DNA from 3 places in the Halobacillus rhizosphaerae genome. Region 3 is predicted to be linked to each of the others. Evidence: predicted binding sites of a transcription regulator. Region 3 holds the regulator's gene; each other region holds the start of a gene.
The links. The regulator Rex, encoded in region 3, represses fermentation and respiration genes when NADH is low (regulators of the CRP and FNR family bind a similar motif). The targets are predictions, from matches to a motif close to TTGTGAAATATTTCACAA.
Positions count from the first base shown of each region.

Region 1: a site for Rex is predicted at 5,529-5,546, ahead of Q7A53_RS16180 (DUF1641 domain-containing protein). Genes of this name have one in related genera too.
Region 2: a site for Rex is predicted at 6,229-6,246, ahead of Q7A53_RS13205 (formate/nitrite transporter family protein). Genes of this name have one in related genera too.

Region 1 is NZ_JAUTWQ010000015.1:112,721-120,234, forward strand. Features, by position in the region: gene Q7A53_RS16155 (BtaManbiosPhlase) at 239-1,306, shown strand; gene Q7A53_RS16160 (DUF1861 family protein) at 1,321-2,253, shown strand; gene Q7A53_RS16165 (ABC transporter substrate-binding protein) at 2,250-3,563, shown strand; gene Q7A53_RS16170 (carbohydrate ABC transporter permease) at 3,565-4,440, shown strand; gene Q7A53_RS16175 (carbohydrate ABC transporter permease) at 4,430-5,257, shown strand; gene Q7A53_RS16180 (DUF1641 domain-containing protein) at 5,723-6,148, shown strand; gene Q7A53_RS16185 (NAD(P)/FAD-dependent oxidoreductase) at 6,173-7,354, shown strand.
Region 2 is NZ_JAUTWQ010000011.1:86,060-93,573, forward strand. Features, by position in the region: gene Q7A53_RS13175 (hypothetical protein) at 1-1,546, shown strand, start outside; gene Q7A53_RS13180 (ABC transporter ATP-binding protein) at 1,676-2,596, shown strand; gene Q7A53_RS13185 (ABC transporter permease) at 2,589-3,554, shown strand; gene Q7A53_RS13190 (DUF4064 domain-containing protein) at 3,573-4,031, shown strand; gene Q7A53_RS13195 (HD-GYP domain-containing protein) at 4,213-5,721, shown strand; gene Q7A53_RS13200 (hypothetical protein) at 6,018-6,194, opposite strand; gene Q7A53_RS13205 (formate/nitrite transporter family protein) at 6,323-7,228, shown strand; partial or broken gene Q7A53_RS13210 (Type 1 glutamine amidotransferase-like domain-containing protein) at 7,316-7,514, shown strand, end outside.
Region 3 is NZ_JAUTWQ010000015.1:3,604-11,117, forward strand. Features, by position in the region: gene tsaD (tRNA (adenosine(37)-N6)-threonylcarbamoyltransferase complex transferase subunit TsaD) at 1-523, shown strand, start outside; gene Q7A53_RS15640 (ABC-F family ATP-binding cassette domain-containing protein) at 817-2,751, opposite strand; gene moaC (cyclic pyranopterin monophosphate synthase MoaC) at 2,919-3,407, shown strand; gene Q7A53_RS15650 (redox-sensing transcriptional repressor Rex) at 3,422-4,075, shown strand; gene Q7A53_RS15655 (hypothetical protein) at 4,314-4,544, shown strand; gene Q7A53_RS15660 (MDR family MFS transporter) at 4,587-5,987, shown strand; gene Q7A53_RS15665 (hypothetical protein) at 6,177-6,365, shown strand; gene Q7A53_RS15670 (GNAT family N-acetyltransferase) at 6,388-6,912, shown strand; gene Q7A53_RS15675 (hypothetical protein) at 6,979-7,263, shown strand; gene Q7A53_RS15680 (histidine phosphatase family protein) at 7,315-7,514, shown strand, end outside.

The DNA of each region.
Region 1 (7,514 bases), 110 kb from region 3:
GTCATCCGAACATTATTTTGTAACGTTACTTAATAATATACTTAAAACTTCCAATTAATTCAATGATAATGAAGAACTTTGCTAAGACAGAAAATGTTATTGACATGACAAATAGTAATAGTATAATCGTTTGTAAGGTTAATTATAACATTACTTAACAGAATAATAATGTTTGTCATGTTTTTTATTTAATAATTCATGTAAGGGTTTTCAATGAAGAATGGGGGATCAGAATGACATGATTGTGCATCGTCTAGAGAAGAATCCAATTTTAAAGCCGGAAGATATTGCTGCTTACCATGATGATCATGAAGTAATCGGAGTATTCAATGCAGGTGTGGCGGAGTTAAATGGGGAAACATTGCTTCTTTTAAGAGTAGCAGAGCGTCCCGTCCAAAACAATCCTGATGAAGTAAAAACTACAGTGGTTGATTTTTCATATGGAGAGCCGCAGGTAAAGGTGCTGTCTCTGAAAAAAGATGACGAAGGTTATGACTTTTCGGATCCGCGCACTATCCTTTTCAATGAAACACAACGAAGAACAGCTTTCTTAACTTCCTTATCTTATATCCGAATTGCCAGAAGCTCAGATGGAAAATCGTTCACCGTTGATGATGCACCGTTTATTTATCCAGAAATAGCTGCTGAATCGTGGGGCGTTGAAGATCCGCGGGTGACCCAAATTGAAGATACATATTATATCCAATACAGCGCGATATCTGATAAAGGGGTTGCGGTTGGTCTCGTTTCTACAAAGGATTTTGTAAGTTATGAACGGTTAGGACTGATTTTTCCCCCGGAAAATAAGGATGTTGCTATTTTCCCGGAGAAGATGAATGGCAAGTATTACGCTCTTCACCGCCCTGTTCCTAAGGGGATTGGACAGCCGGAGATTTGGCTGGCAGAGTCGGACAACCTTCTATACTGGGGAAATCATCAACATTTGTTAGGTCTAAGTGAAGACGGCTGGGATAATGGCCGGATTGGCGGTGGAGCCGTCCCGTTTAAAACTAGCCAAGGATGGCTTGAGATTTATCATGCGGCAGATAGAGACGATCGCTATTGCTTGGGAGCGGTGCTGCTTGATTTAGAGGATCCTTCCAAAGTTCTTGCTAAAACGAAAGAACCTATATTGGCCCCGGAAGCGGATTACGAGACTAATGGATTCTTTGGTGATGTTGTGTTCACTTGTGGTGTCACGTTACAGAATCAGAGCTTGCGCATTTATTATGGTGTATCGGATACATCAATGGCTGTTTGTGAGGTAGCATTGGATGACATATTATCTCGACTAACGGATGTGTAAGGGAGGGAAGAGTGATGACGTTAACTGTCAAACAACTGCTGAATCAATTTCGACAACAATCCACGCCCAATAAGGGAGAAAAGCTCCATTTTACCGGTGTAGGAGACCGTGATGTCTACAACATTACCGCTCCATTTACCGATAGAAATGAAAAAGTAATCGCAGGCAGAGTAGAACCAAGGAAATCCGAGTACTCTGAGGTCATGTTTTTCTCAAAAGAGGGAGAGGAGTGGAAACCAAGAAAAGCTGCCCCCACGTTTGAGCTTCAAGATCCTTTTATAGTCACCATCCATGAGCAACTCGTATTTGGCGGTGTAGAAGTCGCTCCAGATCCTGCAAAGGAAGGGGCGCTCCAATGGAAAACGGTGTTTTACAAAGGGGCGAACATCTCTGAACTGCAGCGCTTTGCAGAAGGACCAAAAGGAATGAAGGACATTCGTTTAGTCGAACTGCCTGACCACCGAATTGGCATTTGCACCCGTCCTCAAGGAGAAAAAGGGGGACGAGGAAAGATTGGTTATACCGAAATTGAAACGCTTGATCAACTGACCGCTCAAGTTATCGAGGATGCACCATTGCTAAAGGAGCATTTCGTAAAGGAAGAGTGGGGCGGGGCGAATGAGCTTTATCTCTTCGATGGTGGGAAGATTGGAATACTTGGCCATATCGCCCGGTTTGATGGAGCAGGGAACCGCCACTATTATCCAATGACCTGTTTATTGAACCGCAAGGAGATGAAGCTGGAAGAGATGAAGATCATTGCCGTTCGAGACGACTTTCCTGGAGGGGAAGCGAAACGTGAAGATTTAACTGATGTATTATTTAGCGGAGGTCTCGTTCAGGTGGGTCATGGAGAAGTGGAGTTGTATGTTGGGGTCAGTGATGCAGAAGCCCATAAGATCAGAATTCCGGATCCATTTCAAATTAAGGGAGGAGAACACGTATGAAAAAGTTTCGTAATTATCGTTTTATAATTCTACTGTTTGTCGTAGCTCTTATCGCCTCAGGTTGTTCATCTGATAGTTCAAGCGGGGAAGGAGATGGAAAGGTTGAGTTTGACTTCTGGGCAGCCCCTAACCCTTCGCAGCAAGTATTCTGGGAAGACATGGCAAAACAATATATGAAAGAAAACGAAGATGTGAAAATCAAAGTTTCACCAATGCCGGAAAGTCCATCTTCTGAAGCGGGTATTCAATCCGCGATTGCTGCTGGTAATGCCCCTGCCATATCTGAAAACATTTCCCGGGGATTTGCTGCTCAGCTTGCTGGAAGCAGTGCCGTAGTGCCGTTAGACGAATTTGATGGTTATGACGAACTGCTAAAAGACCGCAAAATGGAAGAAACCATCTCTACTTGGAAGTTTGCGGATGATCATCAATACGTGCTCCCTATCTATTCGAACGCTATGCTGTTTGGCTGGAGAACGGATATCCTCAAGGAGCTTGGGGTTGATTCACCTCCTAAAACATACGACGAAGTATTAGAAGTTGGAAAAAAACTGAAAGAAAAATATCCGGACAAGTTCTTATGGTCCCGTGCCGATTTAGTGAAGCCTACATGGTGGGCACGTTGGTTTGACTTCTTCATGCTTTATAATGGAGCATCTAAAGGAAATAACTTTGTCGAAGGAAATGACCTTGTGGCCGACCAGGAAGCAGGCGTTGCTACCTTACAATTCTTGAAGGACTTGAGCGATAATGACTTGCTGTTAACTCGTGAATCTACGGACCCATTTGAAACGGGCCAATCCATTATGGTAGATATCGGACCATGGACGTTCTCTGCCTGGGCAGAGAAATACCCAGAAATGAAGCTTGGCGAAACCTATGATCTTACGATGCCTCCGGTTCCGGAAGGTGTAGATAGTGAAAAGGAGAAAACTTTTGCTGATACCAAAGGACTCTCCATCTATGCTTCGGCAACCAAAGAACAACAGCAAGCTGCTTTTGACTTTGTGAAGTGGGTTTATTCTGATCCTGAGCATGATTTAGATTGGTTCAAACAGACGAACCTTCCTCCTGCACGTGATGATTTATCATCGAATGAAACGTTTACCAGTTTCTTAAAGGAACATCCAGAGCTTCAGAAATATGCCGAAAACATTCCGAACGCTGTTCCGCCGATTGATAATGAGAAGACGGTAGAAGTCCAGGAATTGATTGGTAAAGAAGCGGTGAACCCTGTCGTCAAAGGTGAGAAATCTCCTGATCAAGCATGGAGCGATATGACCGACGCCATCAAAAAGGTGTTGAAGTAAAATGGAAAGAAGTAATGCGAGGTTAGGCTGGCTATTTGCCAGCCCTTACCTCATTTATTCCCTTATCTTTTTTCTGTTCCCTTTATTATGGGCGACGTATTTGGCGTTTACCAATTGGAATTTAATCGCGCCTGATTACGAATTTGTCGGCGTCCAGAACTTCATTCAAGCTTTTTTCAGTGAAAGTGTGCGAGCAGCTTTCTTTGTTACATACAAGTTCCTGATCATGTTCGTACCGATCGTGGTTGGTGGAGCGCTATTGCTCGCCGTCATCATTCATTCTCTGCCAAAATTTAAAGGTCTTTTTTCGGTAGCCTTCTTCCTGCCTTATTTAGCATCAGGTGTGGCTTCGGCGATTGTGGTGAATGGAGTTTTATCTTACAATAGTCCGCTTAACATTTGGCTCCGGCATTCATTTGGTCTAGACATTGATTGGCTTGGTTCTTCGATTTTAGCACCATTAATTATTGCTTTAATGATGGCTTGGAAATTTGCGGGCTATTATGCGCTGCTGTTTGTCGCTGGTCTTGAAAGCATCCCGAAAGACGTCTACGAAGCAGCAGAGATTGATGGAGCACTTGGCTGGAAACGGTTCTGGCACGTCACGCTTCCAATGTTATATCCGTCTTTTTATACGGTCACTATTTTGGCGGTAGGTTTAATGTTCGGGATATTCACCGAACCTTACGTACTGACTGGCGGCGGTCCGGATCTTGCTACGCATACGTGGCAGCTTGAAATTTACAGTCAGGCGTTTGAGCGCTTAAATGCTGGATACGGTACAGCAATCGCAGTCATTAACTCGTTCGTAACCTTCGGGTCGATATTAGTATTTAGAAAAATTCTTGAGAAATGGGGGGCTAAACATGGCTGGTAATCGCAAAAAAGTGACGATGTTATATATTTTAGCTTTCACCGTCATGATCGTAATGATCGCCCCTTATATTTACATGGTGCTTGGATCGTTCGCGGTCTGGGATCAAGTGGATCGGAAAATTATTCCGACGGAGTTTACGCTGCGGTCCTATGAGTGGTTGTTCACAGGAGGAGAAGGCGTCGAAGCCCGGCCATGGCTGAGAGCTTTCTTTAACAGTATCTTCGTGACGACTGCTTCCTCTTTTCTTATGTTATCGACAGCGATTCTCGTTGGCTTTTCGCTGGCAAAGCTGAAGTTTAGAGGGAATCGTTTAATCAACAATATCATCTTGTTTCAAATGTTCTATCCTGCGGTCATCCTATTAATTCCGCTCTTTTTGATTATCCGTTACTTTGGGCTGTACGACACGTACTGGGCAATGATATTGCCTAAAGCGGTAAACCTGTGGGCGATCTTTATGTATACCAACTACTTCAGAGGTCTGCCGGATGAATTGATTGAAGCCGCCAAGATGGACGGGGCAAGTCAATTTAAAATTGTGTGGAAAATCGTCCTGCCGATGTCAAAGTCTATCACTACGATCGTCTTCCTGTTTGTGTTCATGGAACGCTGGGTGGAACTCTTATGGGACATGTTGGTCGTGAATAGTGAAAACATGCTGACACTAAATGTGCTGCTTGCCCAGATGTTTGGACCTTACGGCGGCTATCCTGGACCAATGTATGCTGGTTCCGTCCTGTTAACGTTACCGATCCTCATACTCTTTATTATCTTTAGTAAGAACTTTAAAGACGGTATGCAATTTGTCTTGAAATGAATGGAACGGTTCAACTCGTTAGAACGATACCCTGAATCAAGGACACTTATAAAAAAGTTCCTTCATTCAGGGTTTTATCGTTACAACATTTTCAAACGATCCATTATAATCGAACTAACCAATATTTCAGCAGGGTATTGGGTGATGAAAGTAACAGTTTTCAAAGAAAACATCTGCACTCCAATATATGGAAGGAACTCATCTGAACTTTTGCTAAATGGTGATGCTGAGTCTATTTACAGCCTAATTTAGATTTGATAAAAAACTTCTAATGTGTTGTATTTCACAAAGTTATATTATAAGCTAATATAGTCGGTTAATCGTATAGAAGTATCATAGATAAGAAGAATTTTATTTTGCAGAAAACTCGATCGCCTTGCGAATCAGAGGAAACTTCTTTGTTAATCGGTCCAATTGTTTTTAAAGAATTTATTATAAAAAAACTAAGAAAAAGGAGAAGTGAATATGTCAGAATCAGTGTCAACAGAACAAGAAAAAGTAGTCACACAAGATGAGCGGGAATTACTGGATCAGCTCCTGGATCCTGAGGTTCAAGATTCGCTGACTGCCTTAGTAAAAGAGCTTCCGAAATTGACAGAGCTAGTTAATATCCTTTCCAGCTCTTATGATACTGTCCAATCCTTAGCAGGAGATGAAGTATTAAAGAAAGACACATCAGAATTCTTATCTGAAATTGCCGGTCCAGTGAAAACGACTGTTAAAGGTTTCGCTGCGAATGCAATTGAAGCTAAAGACCAGGCAGAAAAAAGCAATGAAGTAGTGGGCATCTTTGGATTGCTGAAAATGCTGAAAGATCCGCAGGCGCAAAAGGTTTTCCGCTTCGTGAATGCCTACTTAAAAGTCTCTGAAGAAAATAAAACTTCTAAATAATAGAATAAGAATGGAGGAACAATCATGTCAAAACACATCGTCATCTTGGGAGCTGGTTATGGCGGACTTCTATCTGCATTAAGTGTGCGTGAATACTTGGATGCATCTGAAGCTACTGTCACATTAGTGAATAAATATCCAACACACCAAATTATTACTGAGCTGCATCGCTTAGCGGCAGGTAATATTACTGAAAAGGCAGCTGCCTTACCATTAGAAAAACTATTAAAGGGCAATAACATTGACTTGAAAGTTGAAACCGTTAATTCTTTTTCTGTTGACCAGAAAGAAGTGAAACTTTCTAACGGAACTACGTTAAGCTATGATGCTCTTGTTGTAGCATTAGGAAGCAAGACGGCATACTTTGGAATTCCTGGTCTGGAAGAGAACAGTATGGTACTTAAATCTGCTGAAGATGCTAAGCGTATCCGCAATCACGTTGAAGACCGCATTCGCAATTATGCAGCAACAAAAGATCAAGCGGATGCCGTTATCTTAATCGGCGGTGGCGGATTAACGGGTGTTGAATTAGTAGGTGAGCTTGCTGACGAAGTTCCTGGGCTGGCAAGAACTTATGGTGTTAATCCTGATGAGATTCAATTGAAGCTTGTAGAAGCTATGCCGAAAGTGCTGCCTATGCTGTCTGATGAATTAATTCAACGGGCAATGGAAAGCTTAGAGGCGCGAGGAGTAGAGTTTCTAACTAATCTGCCTGTTACAAATGTAGAAGGTAATGTTGTTGAATTGAAAGATGGACAGAAGATCGAAACCAATACATTTGTATGGACCGGCGGCGTCCAAGGGAATCCTCTTGTAGGGGAATCAGGTATTGAAGTGAATCGCGGTCGTGCATCTGTAAACAACTATCTGCAATCCGTTTCTCATGAAGATGTATTTGTAGCTGGAGACAGTGCTGTTTACTTCAAACCAGGAGACGAGCGCCCGCAGCCTCCAACTGCACAAATTGCTTGGCAGATGGGAGACCTAATTGGCTATAACTTGTTTGCTTACTTGAAAGATAAAGATCTGAGAGAGTTTAATCCAGTTAACTCTGGTACTCTTGCAAGTTTAGGCCGTAAAGATGCGGTTGCTTCCGTTGGGGGTAATGGCACGTCTATGAAAGGCATGCCGGCATCCTTAATGAAAGAAGCTAGTAACGTCCGCTACTTGTCTCATATTAAAGGTTTGTTCGCTCTAGCCTATTAATTACAAAGTAAATTACAGCTTATGCCTCACTCTGTGTTTTTCATCGGAACAGGGTAGAAGGCATGGAATCCTGTCAGAAATAGTTTCTGGCAGGATTTTTTTCGTCTTAGAAATAATCCTATGCTTTAGTTGTGGGTGGGAAATTTGTCACATCCTGTTG
Region 2 (7,514 bases), on a different contig from region 3:
CGGGGTGGGCGTACTGTTTTGGCTTGTCCAATACTCACGGATCTCTGGATTATGGTCCCTGGTAGCGCTTGTAAGTCTGGCTTTTTATTCGTCTTTACTGATGCCGCTTTCGATCCTTTCCTTTCAAGGAACGACTTATTATATGATGGTTGCTCCAGTATTTTTACTCACAATAAGAGAACTGGGGAGGAGAATTTGGCCGCAGCTGGAGATCTATTTCTTTTGGTTAGCCCAGGTGATTTCTACTTTGATGGTTGGGATCGTATACTTGACTCAGTTATGGAATGAAGCTGTTCATCCGTTGATTTTGCTTGTTCCGATCGCTCTCTATATTTGGGGATCGGTCATTAAACGTACAGAGTGGCAGCGGAAATTGCTGCTTTATGCAGGAATGACTGTGGTTTTTTTTCTCCTTTGGTTCCTTAAATCGCACTATAACCTGCTCCTATCTGTCTCGAATGCGTATGTGTGGCTCGCTGCAAGTGCTCTGTTTTCTCTGGGTTGGTTATGGTTGCCTAAGGAGTGGAAAGTAAGAGTGGAATGGTACCTCATTCCCTTTTCTACAATAGGATTAGCGGAGGTCGTTAGTCATCAAGAGAACCTCACTTCTTTAGAAGTTATTCCTATTACGAGCTACCTTCTGCTTATCTTATTTTTTCTTCATTATAAAAAATGGAGCCTTGTTCCGTTTGTTCCCTTGTGCATTTATGCAGCAATGTGGCTGAGGCTGAGTGGGGAGATGGGCCGGCCGCTGTTGATAGGTCTGCTTGTTCTTACGTTTGCCAGTCTTCTTGCCGCGGGCAGGTGGTTATATCATAGGCTTATTCATTGGAAAGAGAAAAAGTTCAACGCCGATGTGTACAGCTGGTCCGCCTTATTGTATCCATTTCAAACTGCTGCCGTCCTTCACTTTGATGATTCGATTTGGCTGAAAATAGTGCCAGTGCTGCTTGCTGCTGTTTGGTTCCTTGTTAATGCGAAGCGTTGGGGTTTGGTTCTAATGGATCGAGTTTTTCAAACCTTGTCTATTCTTAGCTTCTATATTAGCTATCTGATGGTCATTTTGGATTACGAACCGTTCATTCCTGATATTCTGGAAGCAGAGCTTCAAGTTCTTCCTCTGCTTGGAGTGATGGCTTTGCTTCGGAGGAAAACGTGGAGCGCATATAAAAGCTTGCTTAACCACATCCAATTAGCATTGTTACTAGGTGTGGCTGGTTATTTAGTGGCCGATGCCATTCAGAGCCATACCATTTGGGATGCGTGGATCATTGGCGGGCTGTCCCTTGTATCCATGGTTGCTGGGATGCAACTTCGCATGAAGTCTTACTTTTTCGTGGGAATGGGTGTGCTTATATTTAATGTGATGTACCAGACTCGTCCTTACTGGGGGAATCTGCCGTGGTGGTCATATCTTCTGATCGCTGGATTCATTCTTATTGGAGCAGCAAGTTATAACGAGTGGCAGAAGCAAAGAGAGGGAGACAATAAATATGTGGAACAAAAATTGAAAAAGCTTTGGGCGATATTGAAAAGTTGGGATTAATAAGGAGGGAGTCTTCTTAATGGAGACTCCCTTTTTAAGGAAATTTGTATAAATATCAAAAATAATGAAACGTGTTTCACAGTTTATCGTAGTATAGGTGTGGCGAAATGAACAGGGAGGGAAAGTTTTATGAAAGAAGCGGTAATGGAGCTTAAAAATGTTAAAAAAACCATTAAAAATAAGCCGATTATTAAAGGGTTGGATTTCTCGATACATAGTGGAGAGGTCTTTGGCTTCCTCGGACCGAATGGTGCGGGTAAGACGACAACGATCCGGATGATGGTGGGTCTCATGGAGTTGACAGAGGGAGATGTCCTGATTCATGGGAAAAGTATCAAGAAGGATTTTAAACAGGCCATCCAGCACGTAGGCGGAATCGTTGAAAATCCAGAAATGTATCCATTCATGAGCGGGTGGAAAAACCTTATTCATTATTCAAGAATGGTTCCAGGAGTAACGCAGGATAGAATTATGGAAGTGGTTAAGCTCGTGGGCTTAGAGAAACGTCTGAAGGATAAAGTAGGGAAGTACTCTCTGGGTATGAGACAGCGTTTAGGAATCGCCCAGGCACTTTTACATAATCCTTCTATTTTAATTCTTGATGAACCGACGAACGGTCTTGATCCATCAGGTATCCGTGAAATTAGAGCCTATATTAGAAAATTAGCGGCTGAAGAAGGAGTGGCCGTCATTGTGTCCAGTCACATCCTATCTGAGATGGAAATGATGTGTGATCGAATCGGTATTATAAAAAATGGAGAAATTATTTCGATCCAGACGGTAAATGATGCTTTGCAGCAGTCTGACCAGAAGGAAGTCCGTCTTGATGCGACTCCTGTTGAAACAGCTATGGAAGTAGTCGAAGAGCTCACCAAACAGGCGCCAGTTCGTGAAAACGACTCGTTAGTGTTTACAGTGAAGCATGAGGAAGTTCCGCTGCTGATTAACAAGCTTGTAGAGAGGCAAGTAGAAGTATTTGCAGTGAACGTCAATCGTGCCACATTAGAAGATAAATTTCTGGATTTGATTGGAGAGGGATCTATTGAGTAATTTTATCCAGCTGATACGTAATGAACAAATGAAGATGTATTCTCAAATCTCCACATGGATTATGTTCGGGGTTTTGGCTCTGGTGATTATTGTATTTGGCGTATTTTTGAAAGTGAATGATTCAATCACCGATCAAGGTGCTCCAACAGGAGATGACTGGAAGCAGGAATTGCAGGCGGAAAATGATCAGATAAAGGAAGGGATGAAAGATGCACCTAAACAAGTGCAGGATAATCCTCAGTCCACTTCCAAAATAGACGAGAACAATTACCGGATTGAGCATAATATCAAACCGAAAGAATATGATGCGTGGAGTTTTGTTAATGCAAACAAGACTAACATATCACTCATCAGTTTGTTTACCATTATTGTAGCGGCGGGAATTATTGCCAATGAGTTTAAATGGGGAACCATAAAGCTGTTACTCATCCGGCCGATTTCCCGGGCTAAAATACTATTCTCAAAGTACGTATCTGTCCTGGTATTTGCCCTGACGATGCTCGTATTTCTTTATATTTTTTCATTTATCATCGGAGCCATGTTGTTTGGCATCGACGGCTTTTCTCAAACCTATTTGTACCAGCATTCGGGCGAGTTTATCGAATCGCCGATCTTCCAGCATACGATTTCGATTTATTTATTAAATTCAGTAAATCTTCTCATGATGGCCAGTTTTGCGTTTATGATTTCTGCTGTATTTAGAAATAGTTCACTATCCATTGGAGTTGCGATTTTTCTAATGATGTCAGGAAGTACATTAGTGGTTTTTGTCGCCAGCAAAGAATGGGCCAAATATATTTTATTTGCCAATACGGATTTAACGGTATTCTTTGAGGGAAGCCCTATCATTGAAGGGTTGACTTTACCATTTTCTGTGAGTGTGTTAGCGGTGTACTTTGTGTTATTTATTGGATTAGCATGGTTTTTCTTTACAAAGCGTGATGTAGCTAGTGCTTAATAAAAAGGAGGAGTTTAAATGAGTAGAGTAGCAGAAATTATCTTTTCGGTTATCGGATTAGTTATTTATGGTCTTGTGTTCTTTTTCAGCTTTCGAGTTTTGACAATGCAGGAGGATACGAAAGCGCAGTTTAAACAACAGATGCAGGATGCGATGAATTCGAATCCCAATGCTCAGGGAAACAGCGTTTCAGTCGATAAAATCATTGATGCCATCAGCACGGGATCTTTAGTTATCGTCATATTCTCGGCCATTGCCATCATTCTTGGAATCGTAGCGATTGTCTTTCTTAAAGGAAACAAAAAACCGAAAGCTGCTGGGATTATTTTAATCGTAACCGGCGTAGTTACCACCCTCGGTACAATTGCCTTTGGTATATTTGGGGGCATTGCCTATTTAATTGCCGGCATTACGGCGCTCGTAAGGAAGTCTAAGAATAAACCTAATACAGAAGAAAGCTCAGTGGAAAATTATTAATTCTTAATGAATAATTTTATTACAAAACCCGAACCGTGGATGACCATTGGTTCGGGCTTTTTTATTTTCATTCCCCGCTCGATTTTACTTTTTCCGTGGACTAAAATGTAACAAGAGGCTCTCTGTTTTTGATATAATAGTCCTACATCTAGAACTATAGAATTAGAAAAAGGAGCATCTAATGGGTCCGTTTACTGCCTTTCAACGTCGTATTTTATTCAATTATATGATTGGATCACTGCTCGCGGTCTTTGGAGTGGGCAGTGTATTTATTTTTCACACCCTGTCATTATCTGATTCCGAAGTTCATTATCTAGTTAAAGTCATGGTCATCTCAGTCGTGATCATGCTGACCGGAGAATTTATCATATATCGGTCTCATGTAAAACCAATTAAAGAAGTGTTTCGCAGTGAACGACCGTCCATGCACGCGGTCAAGCAAGGCTATTTGGCAGCTCATCAATTTCCGCTGTTAACGGTAAAGCGTATCATGGGCCCGCACTTATTTGGTTTAGCTATACCATCCTCGCTTCTGTCTCTTACCGGCATATATCTGGACTGGATTCACCTTCCGTACTATTACATAGCGCTCGCGTGGAGTGGTGCATTTCTTATCGCAGTTCTTCATTCCTTAATCGAATTTTTTCTAACGTACCAAAGTGTGCAGCTGTTGCTTCATTCCTTTTCTGCCAGAACAAAGGAGCTTGGCTATCCAGCTTTAAAGCTGGAGGGAAGAATATATTTAAGTATTAAAAGGAAAATGCTTATCAGCTCCCTTTTCACGGCGGTCTTTCCTGTACTTCTGTTTATTTTAGCTTCCCAGATTCGACTTAGTCAGGAGGGCGGTTCGGGCTTGGAAAGTTATTGGAGCTGGTCCGTATTGGTCATCGTCGTCATCTTATTTATGGCGCTAGTTATAGCGGTTCTTCTCTATAGAAGTATTGAGCAGCCTATGAACTCCTTACGGCAAAGGTTTGAAGAGGTGCGGAGCGGCGAATTGGAATATATGAATAACATTTATTCAGACGAATTTTCCAAACTAGTTACAGGGTTCAACCACATGGTTTCTAGTATAAAAGAAAGAGATGAGCGGAATGAACAGCTGCTGGAGAGCTTCTTTACTGTGTTTGCAGCTACCCTCGATGCAAGGGACCCATATACAGCGGGGCATTCGGCTCGAGTAGCTGACTATTGTGTGCAAATCGCAAGCAGAGCAAATTTCTCCCTGGAGGACATAGACCTGCTAAGGAAATCCGCACTTCTCCATGATATAGGTAAAATTGGAGTTCGAGATCATGTCTTATTAAAAGAGGAATCTCTGACTGAAGAGGAGTTTGAACAAATTAAGCAGCATCCTGTGATTGGGGCAGATATACTGCATCAGGTTCAGCTCCCTAGCGAACTTCTTCCCGTAATCCCGGGAGTTCGCTCTCATCACGAACGTTTAGATGGGAAAGGATATCCTGATGGGCTGACAGGAACAGAAATTCCGTTGTTTGGAAGGTTAATGGCAGTAGCAGACGCTTTTGATGCTATGACTAGTGACCGCCCTTACAGAAAAGGAATGTCTATTGAACAAGCAATGAGGATTATTGAAGAAGGGAAAGGGACCCAATGGGATGTTTATTTCGCAGATCTTCTCCTCGCTATTATGAGGGAGAAGAATCTTAACCAGGTTTCTTCCACTTAGTATTAACTAAGAGGATATGTAAAAGAGGCAGGGGTATATAGAAATGCCTCCACCAAAAAACGGACAATTGAGGGAAGGGCAGAAGTTTACCCTGAATAGCCGCTCCGGAAATACACTCAGCTTTTCGCGGGCGGCTGGTGTGCCTTCCTCCCGCAGAAGTCTCCGTGTATTTCCTACGCTGGAATTATTGATAAGACAAACAAAAAATCCGATCGATGATGGAATATTATCGACATTCTTCCATCATCGATCGGATTTAATAATCGCTAAAAAACCTCTTTCCCAATCTCTTTTCCTTAATCCAATATTCGGTTCATTTCATCAACATCAGCAAGCTGACGGTTGGCAGGGATTCCGTTCTGTGGCATGATCCCTTCACCATTACAAATCTTACAAGTATAGCTCCATTCTTCATCATCTGATAAAAGGCCTCTTCCGTCGCAAGCTAAACAAACTTGTTCTCGTTTTGCCATAATTATGCTCCTTTATCGTTCGTCGTTACCTATAATGTGCTACATTTCACGAAATGTTATTCCAACACGCTAAATTGGGATTATATACCTTGGATACCGGGAATAGCAAAATCATTGGAGGGATAGGTATGGCAAGGGAAGAAGAAAATATGCAAGATAAAGAAAACAAAGAGAATAAAGAAACAGATACCACGATAAATGGGCAAGTAGATCAGCCTGGCCGCCAGTTTTATATTCCATCACAAATTGTGGATGAATTTGGCGAAAAGGGAAGAGACCACTTAAATAAGCGGTTTCGAGCGCAATTTCTTTTAGCGTTGACGGCGGGGTCTTTTATGACGTTTGGCGCCGTGTTTTCCATCCTGTTAGCTGTAGGAATTGAATCTAAAGGGCTTTATCACCTGCTTTCAGGAATTGGCTTTGCTTCAGGATATGCAATGGTGTTTATTTCAGGGTCCGTATTATTTACGGAAATTAATGTACTGCTGCCTTCTTATTTATTTAATAAAGGAGGATTAATGAAGCGGACAATCTATAAATTCTGGGCTTCAGCTTATGTAGGGAACATTCTTGGAGCCTTTTTGGTGGGAATTCTTATACAATTATCCGCCTCACTTTCACCATCGTTCTATAATGAATTATCCATGTATCTGGATCACAAAATGAAATTTATGGAAGACGGTGTGTTAGGCTGGTTTGAAATATTAATTTCCGGTATTCTGGCAAACTGGCTGATTGGTATGGCGGCTTTTCTTACAACCGCTGCCAGAGATATTACAGGAAAGTTTCTCGGTACTATGCTGCCGGTCATCTTGTTCGTGGCTGGCAACTTCCAGCACAGTGCAGCGAATATGGGTTATTTCAGCATGGGGATATTATCTACAGATAAGTATCAATGGTACGAATATATTTTCTTTAATTTAGTACCTGCAAGTATTGGGAATTTAATTGGCGGAGGCATATTGGTCTCCTTATTATTCTCTTATGCCTATAAAGAAGATATTCAGACGTCCCTGGGAAGAACGAATGGTTAATGGTCTCACTGCAGGAATTACAAAGCCTTCAGTTATTCATAAAATATTAATACAAGAAACCAGCATAGTTTAAGGAGAGTAGAAACGATGAAGCAAGTGATTGCTATGGGGGGAGGCGGCTTCTCTATGGAGCCGGAAAATCCTCTCCTGGATCAATACGTCCTGCGGCAGGTTCACTCAGATCATCCGAGAGTATGCTTTATTCCCACGGCTAGCGGCGATGCAGAAACCTATATTGAAAAAATTTTACGACTCATTTAAACAATTTGATTGTGAACCGACTCAC
Region 3 (7,514 bases):
CCCTTATCCAGGAGGGCCGTATATAGATCAGCTCGCAGCAAAAGGAGAGGAATCAATAGACTTTCCGCGAGCCTGGCTTGAAAAAGGATCGTACGATTTTAGCTTCAGCGGCTTGAAATCCGCAGTTATCAACAGGCTTCATAATGCCAAGCAAAAAGGCGAAGAATTAAAGCCAGAAGACATTGCTGCAAGTTTTCAGGCGAGTGTCATTGATGTGTTATCCACAAAAGCATATCAAGCGGCGCAGGATTACAACGTGAAACAAGTGATCGTTGCCGGGGGAGTTGCTGCTAACAAAGGACTGCGTGCAGCGCTTCAGGAAAAGTTCAAAGACGCAGGAGCAGAGTTGCTTATTCCACCCCTTCACCTTTGCACGGATAACGCGGCGATGATTGCTGCAGCAGGGGCTGTCGCGTTTAATCAGGGTCACAGGGCAGGCTGGGATTTAAATGCAAATCCGGGCTTAGATCTTGAAAATTATGGAGATAGAAAATTAATGAGTTATAAGGAAGACCTTTCTTAGGAGTCTAAGAAAGGTCTTTTTTTAGCTGAAAAGTTATGCACAGATGAATAATTATGCAGTGGATAAGTTGTTAATGGTATGTTTATTTGTGTAAAGAAATCGTTAACATAAATGTGTATAACTCTGTGGACAAATGTGGATAATGTGCATAAATGATTTAAGTTCGATAATATCAACGTTGATAAGTGGATAGAACTGTGGATAATATATTTGCCTCTCATACAACAATATACAAACAGAATAAAAAAGAATCCCCGTAGGCCATTGGTATAAGCCTTCGGGGGATTTAACATCTAGCTATGGAGAGATTCCCACTCTTCCATGAGTGCTTCCAGCTGGGTGTTCAGTGCTTCGTTGCTTTCGGTGATTTCCATGGAACGTTCATGGTCTTGAAATACTTTAGGATCACACAGCAGCGTTTCATTCTCCTCTAACTGTGCTTCAATTTGCTCAATCTCTTCTTCTATCTCTTCAATTCGGCGATTTTTTCTACGTTCTTCACGCTTAGCCGCTTTATCCTGTTCAAAGCTGTTTTTCGCCTTCGGTTCCTCTTCTGGACCAGCTGCCTGCTGGCGTTCTTGCTCTTCTAACTGCTCCAGCTCATATTCCTCTCGCTTTTTCTCAACATAGTAATCGTAATCTCCGAGGAACATGCGCGTTGCATCCGGCTGCATTTCCACGACCTGGGTCGCTATTTTGTTAATGAAATAGCGGTCGTGAGAGACAAACAGAAGGGTCCCGGGATAATCGACAAGTGCTGCTTCTAGGACCTCTTTGCTATCGAGGTCCAGGTGGTTGGTCGGCTCATCGAGCACTAGAAAGTTCGCCTTCTGCATCATCAGCTTGGCAAGGGAGAGGCGGGCTTTTTCTCCGCCGCTTAACGCTGATACGGGCTTTAGCACATCTTCTCCGGAAAAGAGAAAGTTTCCAAGCACGGTGCGAATATCTTTCTCATTCGTAAGCGGATAGTCATCCCATAACTCCTGCAGTACAGTTTTCTTCGGGTTCAGGTTCGTCTGCTCCTGATCGTAATAGCCAATTTGCACATTGGTGCCAAGCTTCACGTCTCCGTTCGCTTGAGTGAGAGTTCCCAGGATCGTTTTAAGCAGCGTAGTTTTTCCAACACCATTCGGCCCCACTAAGGCGACCGAATCCCCTCTATTTAAATCCACGTTCAAATCTTGAAACAGCAGCGGCTTATCTGCCTGATACCTGAACGAAAGATCTCGGAGCTTTAACACATCATTGCCGCTTTTGCGGTTAATTTGAAAGCTGAACTTGGCTGATTGGCCGTCTTCTTTCGGCTTTTCCAGTTTATCCATTTTCTCAAGCTGCTTTCGGCGGCTTTGCGCTCGTTTACTGGTGGTGGCCCGGACGATATTCTTTTGAATAAAATCTTCCATCCGCTTTACTTCCGACTGCTGCTTTTCAAATCGTTTCATTTCAAGCTCAAAGTCTGCTTCTTTCTTCTTTAAATAATCACTGTAATTGCCTGGATATTTCTTAGAAGCCTGGTAAGCAATCTCGTAAACGGTATTGACGATCTTATCGAGGAAGTAGCGGTCGTGGGAAACGATCACTACAGCTCCCTGATAAGACTGCAGATAGCCCTCGAGCCAGGCGAGTGTGTCAATGTCTAAGTGGTTGGTCGGTTCGTCCAGAATTAAGACATCCGGACTGGTCAGCAGCAGTTTGCCGAGAGCGAGCCGTGTTTTCTGGCCTCCGCTTAACGACGTAATCGCCGTGTCCCAGTCCTTCTTAGTGAAATTCAGCCCGTTCAGCACGGATTTAATCTCCGCTTCATACTGATAGCCGCCAGCGGTCTTAAAGTAATCCTGCTTGCGGTCATATTCAGCCAGCAGCTGTTCGTACTGCTGCGGGTTATCTAATAAATCAGGATCGGCCATTTGCGCTTCCATCGTTCGCAGCTCTGCTTCCAGCTGCTTTAAATGGGTAAAGACCATTTCCATTTCCTTATAAATCGTTTGATCTGACTGCAGACCTGTGTTCTGCGCTAAATAACCGACGGTCGTTTCTTTCGGTTTAAAAATATCACCGGAATCATGGCTCATTTCGCCCGCCATCATTTTCAACAGCGTCGATTTTCCGGCTCCATTCCGTCCGACAATCGCGATTCGATCATTCATTTGTACTTCCAATTTAATATTCGATAAAATTAATTCCGCGCCAAAGCGCTTCGTTAATTGATTCAGCTGCATGAGAATCATGTCGTTTCACCTCAATGAAATAAGTGTATCTTATATAGGAAGAGAGTAGCAAGGTTCTAGTTCGCAGTTTGTGAAATCTTTAACGACTTAAGGTTGATTTTTTGGTAGAATAAGAGTAGTCTTTCAGTGTTGAGATTGTGAAATTTAATAGTTAAAGGGGCATTCAAATGGCTGAGTTTACCCATTTTAATACTCAGGGCCGAGCACGAATGGTCGATATTTCTGACAAAGAAGAATCCGTCCGCACGGCTGCCGCACGTACGAGTGTGCAGGTCAATGCAGAGATTTATAATCATATAGCGAATAACTCGATAAAAAAAGGGGACGTGCTCGCCGTCGCACAGGTAGCAGGCATTATGGCAGCGAAGAAAACGTCCGACTGGATTCCCATGTGTCATCCGCTGTCTCTTTCAGGCGTAGATGTAACCTTCGATTGGGACGTGGAAGGTAAACAACCGGAATTGCACATCCATGTTTCAGTGAAAACAAAGGGAAGTACCGGTGTGGAAATGGAAGCGCTAACGGCCGCATCCGCAGCGGCGTTGACGGTTTACGATATGTGCAAGGCGTTAGATAAAGGGATGGTAATCGGACCGACTTACCTGGAAGAGAAGACAGGCGGGAAGAACGGAGATTACCAGAGGAAAGACCGGTAGAAGGAGGAAGTCAAATGGATCTTGAACAAACCAAAATACCCCAGGCGACGGCAAAGCGGCTTCCGCTTTATTACCGTTTCTTAAATAATCTGCACAGCCAGGGAAAAATGCGAGTCTCTTCCAAAGAGCTTAGTGAAGCGGTGAAGGTCGATTCCGCAACGATACGCAGAGACTTTTCTTACTTCGGGGCACTTGGCAAGAAAGGCTACGGCTATAATGTTGAATACTTACTCTCTTTTTTCAGAAAAACTCTGGATCAGGATGAAACCACAAAGGTAGCATTGATTGGTGTTGGGAATTTGGGCACCGCTTTTCTAAACTATAACTTTACGAAAAATAATAATACGAAGATCGAAGTGGCATTTGATGCGAATTACGACCGGGTCGGGCAGGAAGTTGGCGGAGTACCTGTTGAACATATTGATAATTTGGAAAAGAAAATGGGAGATCTGTCCGTAGCTATTTTAACGGTACCGGCATCCGCAGCACAAGGGATTGCCGACCGACTGGTTGAAGCCGGGGTATCTGGTATCCTGAATTTCACACCGGCGCGGATCAGCGTTCCTGCCAATGTCAGGGTGCACCATATTGATTTGTCTATTGAATTACAAGCGCTTGTTTATTTCTTGAAGCATTATCCGCTCTCAGAAATGCAGGAGGATGAATGAAGAAAAAAGGGGAACCGTTCTGGTTGTCCTTTTTTTGTCTGGAATTCTAATAGAGGGTAAAAGGGAAGATGATAAGGGTTCGTAGAATAACAAGAAAAGGTTGAGTGGGTGCACGGGGAGTATTTGATTGGTCTCTTCTATAACGGACGGTACCGTTTCACATAAAAGTGTGGGAGAGACGATAAGTGAGGGAGCAAGTTCAATCGCATATGCTGGCTCTACGTTAAAGGAGGGTATTATGGACAGAAAAAAGGATCACATCTCTTTAATGTTTTTGTTTCCTTTGTTTACGTTTACTTTTACAGTTGCAGGCTTAACCATTTACCTAGCTATCATTATAGGAATCATTGGGTTTCTTACCGCTTTGAACTTGATCTTCTTGAAAAAGAATGTTAAATCAAATGTGATCTGTCTAGGACTTATTCTGATCATTCAGCTGTTTCAGCTCTATATATTTGTAAGTGTTTAGGTTAAGGGGAACTTCGTAAGGCGAAAGATTGGAGGGTCTATGATGAGTAAGGTACAGAATAAATGGCTCGTGGTTGTATCCGTTTTGTTTGGAACGTTTACGGTGATATTAAACAATAGTATGTTAAATCCGATCCTCCCCAGGTTTATTGAGATCTTTCATTCTAATGCGGTCGCAGTAGGCTGGATTCTTACCATTTTTATGGTTTCCATGGGAATGACGATGCCTTTAACTGGTTACTTTGGAGATCGGTTTGGGAAGAAAAAGGTGTATTTGACCGGACTTTCCATCTTTATTCTCGGTTCGTTGTCTGGTTTTTTCTCCAGTACACTGCCTATGGTTATTATCTCAAGAGCCATTCAAGGCATGGCCGGCGGCTTGATGATGCCGATTGCGATGGCTTTGATTTTCAACTCATTCCCCCGTCATGAAAGAGGGCTGGCCGTAGGAGTCTACGGTGTCGCAGCGATGGTAGCCCCGGCTGTTGGGCCAACTGTCGGCGGGTTTTTAATTCAGTATTTGGACTGGCCGTGGTTGTTTGCTTTCAACATTCCATTTGGTTTAACGGGACTTATTTTATCCTTTAAATTTCTGGAGCGGACAGAAACAGATCCAGAGAAGAAGTTTGATTTAGTTGGGTTTCTTATCATTACCCTCGGCATTGGAAGTGTTCTCTATGCGTTAGGCCGGGGAAAGACGCTTGAAAATCTTGTAGATCCACTGAATTTGACTTTAATTATTGCAGGAATCGCAGCGGTTATTGCTTTCGTTTTCTATGAAAACCGGCAAAGCGATCCGCTGCTCAACTTATCTGTCTTCAAAGTGCCGACCTATACCGTTTCAATTCTCGTCACTTCATCGGCCTCGATCGGCCTGTTTTCAGGGATTTTCCTGCTGCCATTATTAATTCAAAATGTGTATGGATTAAATGAAGTCATGACAGGGGTACTCTTTCTGCCTGCTGCAGCGGCAAGCGGAATATTTATGTCCATAGGCGGGAGAATTCTTGATAAAAAAGGACCAAAATACGTCGTGCCGCCCGGTTTGGCAATTATGGCTGCGGCGACGATAGGGTTAGGTATGTTAAAGCTGTCGACGCCTTACTGGCTGATCCTTGCTCTGAACACGGTCCGCGGACTTGGAATGGGTATGGGAAATATGCCAGCCACAACTTCAGGAATGAACGCGATTCCTGAGTCGCTCGTCGCTCAAGGGTCAGCGATGAACAATATTATCCGGCAAATCTCCTCATCGCTTGGGATCGTGTTCTTCTCGATTTATTATGAAGTAAGACGCGCGCAGATTATGTCTGTCACAGATATGGACAAAACGGCGGCTGCGCTGCAAACGCTGAATGAAGCGTTCTTAGTATCGGCAGCAGTGCTGATTATTGCCTTGCCGTTTTCCTTTATTTTAAAGGGAGTGGAAAGTGAGAAAGAATAGGTAGACGTGCTCAAGCAGTTCAACTCGTGTACAGCATTGTACGCTGGGGTGAACTGCTTTTTTATCTGGGAATTTAATCGCTTCCAGATCGATATCTGCCATTTTATGGTATTGTTAATGTAGAGGAATGAAACTTTCCTGTGTTGTGATACGTAAAAAAGCAGAGGACCTTAAGGGAGGGGCTGGAAGATGAAAGAATGGCTCGAGAGTAAAAGAGTCGTGCTGAGAAAAAGTAAACAAACCGGTCATTATTCGGTCTGGGACTTTGTCTTTGATTTATTGGATTGGGTGCCAGGCCTGTTTGTACTGTTGGCGAGAATGGTTTTCTGGATGCTCCGAGGCTTTGTACGATTCGTTCATATGATGACTTCTAATTAAAATAAGCTAAGCCATAGAGAGGATGGGAATACTGAAAAATAATTTGATTTTAAGAGAAGCAACAGAAGCGGATGCAGCTGTAATTCTAGATATTCAAGAGTGTGTAGTAGCGGAACTAGATTACTTAATTACTGCGCCGGAAGAGTTTAATAAAACGGTGGAAGAACAACAGGAATGGATACATAAGGTAATACAAAGTGAAAGAGAAACGATTGTTGCAGCTGAAATAGATGGAGCAGTAGTTGGCTGGATTGCATTCCAAACGAGTTCACGCAGCAGATTAGCACATACCGGGTCGATAGGGATGATGATCAAGCCTTCCTTTCGAAACAGAGGAATAGGAAAAGCGCTGATTATGTATATCTTAGACTGGGCAGCTGAAAACCCGCTTATCGAAAAGGTTTGTCTCGGTGTGCTTTCTACAAATGAACGGGCCATCAGGTTATATGAGGGTCTTGGATTTGTGGAGGAAGGTCGCAAAGTTAAAGATATCAAGTTTTCTGAGGACCGTTATGCGGATGATGTATTAATGTATAAGTTTGTTTAATTGAGACCCGTGAAAAGACACGATATGAGGATTCCATTGATTAGGTTTTGCAGATTGGAGGGAGTTATGGAAGAGAAAACATCAATAAAAGAAGTGATCTTTAATAAACATAGACATTCAAACACTAAAAAAGCTCTTGGCATATTATTAATCATTCTCATTGCTCTTCCAACCAATGAAAAGTTCGAGAATGCTTTGTTGTTACTTGTTACCTTCACAGGCAGTATTTTTTATCTTTGTAAGCTCTCTATTTATAATACGAAACGAAGTAACCATGACATCATTATGCTGATTATATATGTAGGTTTTTTTATTGCCTTAGTTCTATTAATAACTCTTACAGATTTCTGATAAGTCCGTTTATCAGAGTGATATTTAAATTCTACAATTCAGGAGATCATTATGGAAATAACAATCATTAGGCATGGCAGATCCACTTATGTAGTGAAGAATCGTATGAAGAGTTCTGCTTTTAAGTCATGGGTCGATAACTATAACCTTGCGGGGGTTCTGGACGAGGTCGAGTATCCACTAGTCGCCCTAACAAGGATTTCAACAGCTGGCATTGTGTTTTCCAGTCATCTACCTCGTTCAGTAGAGTC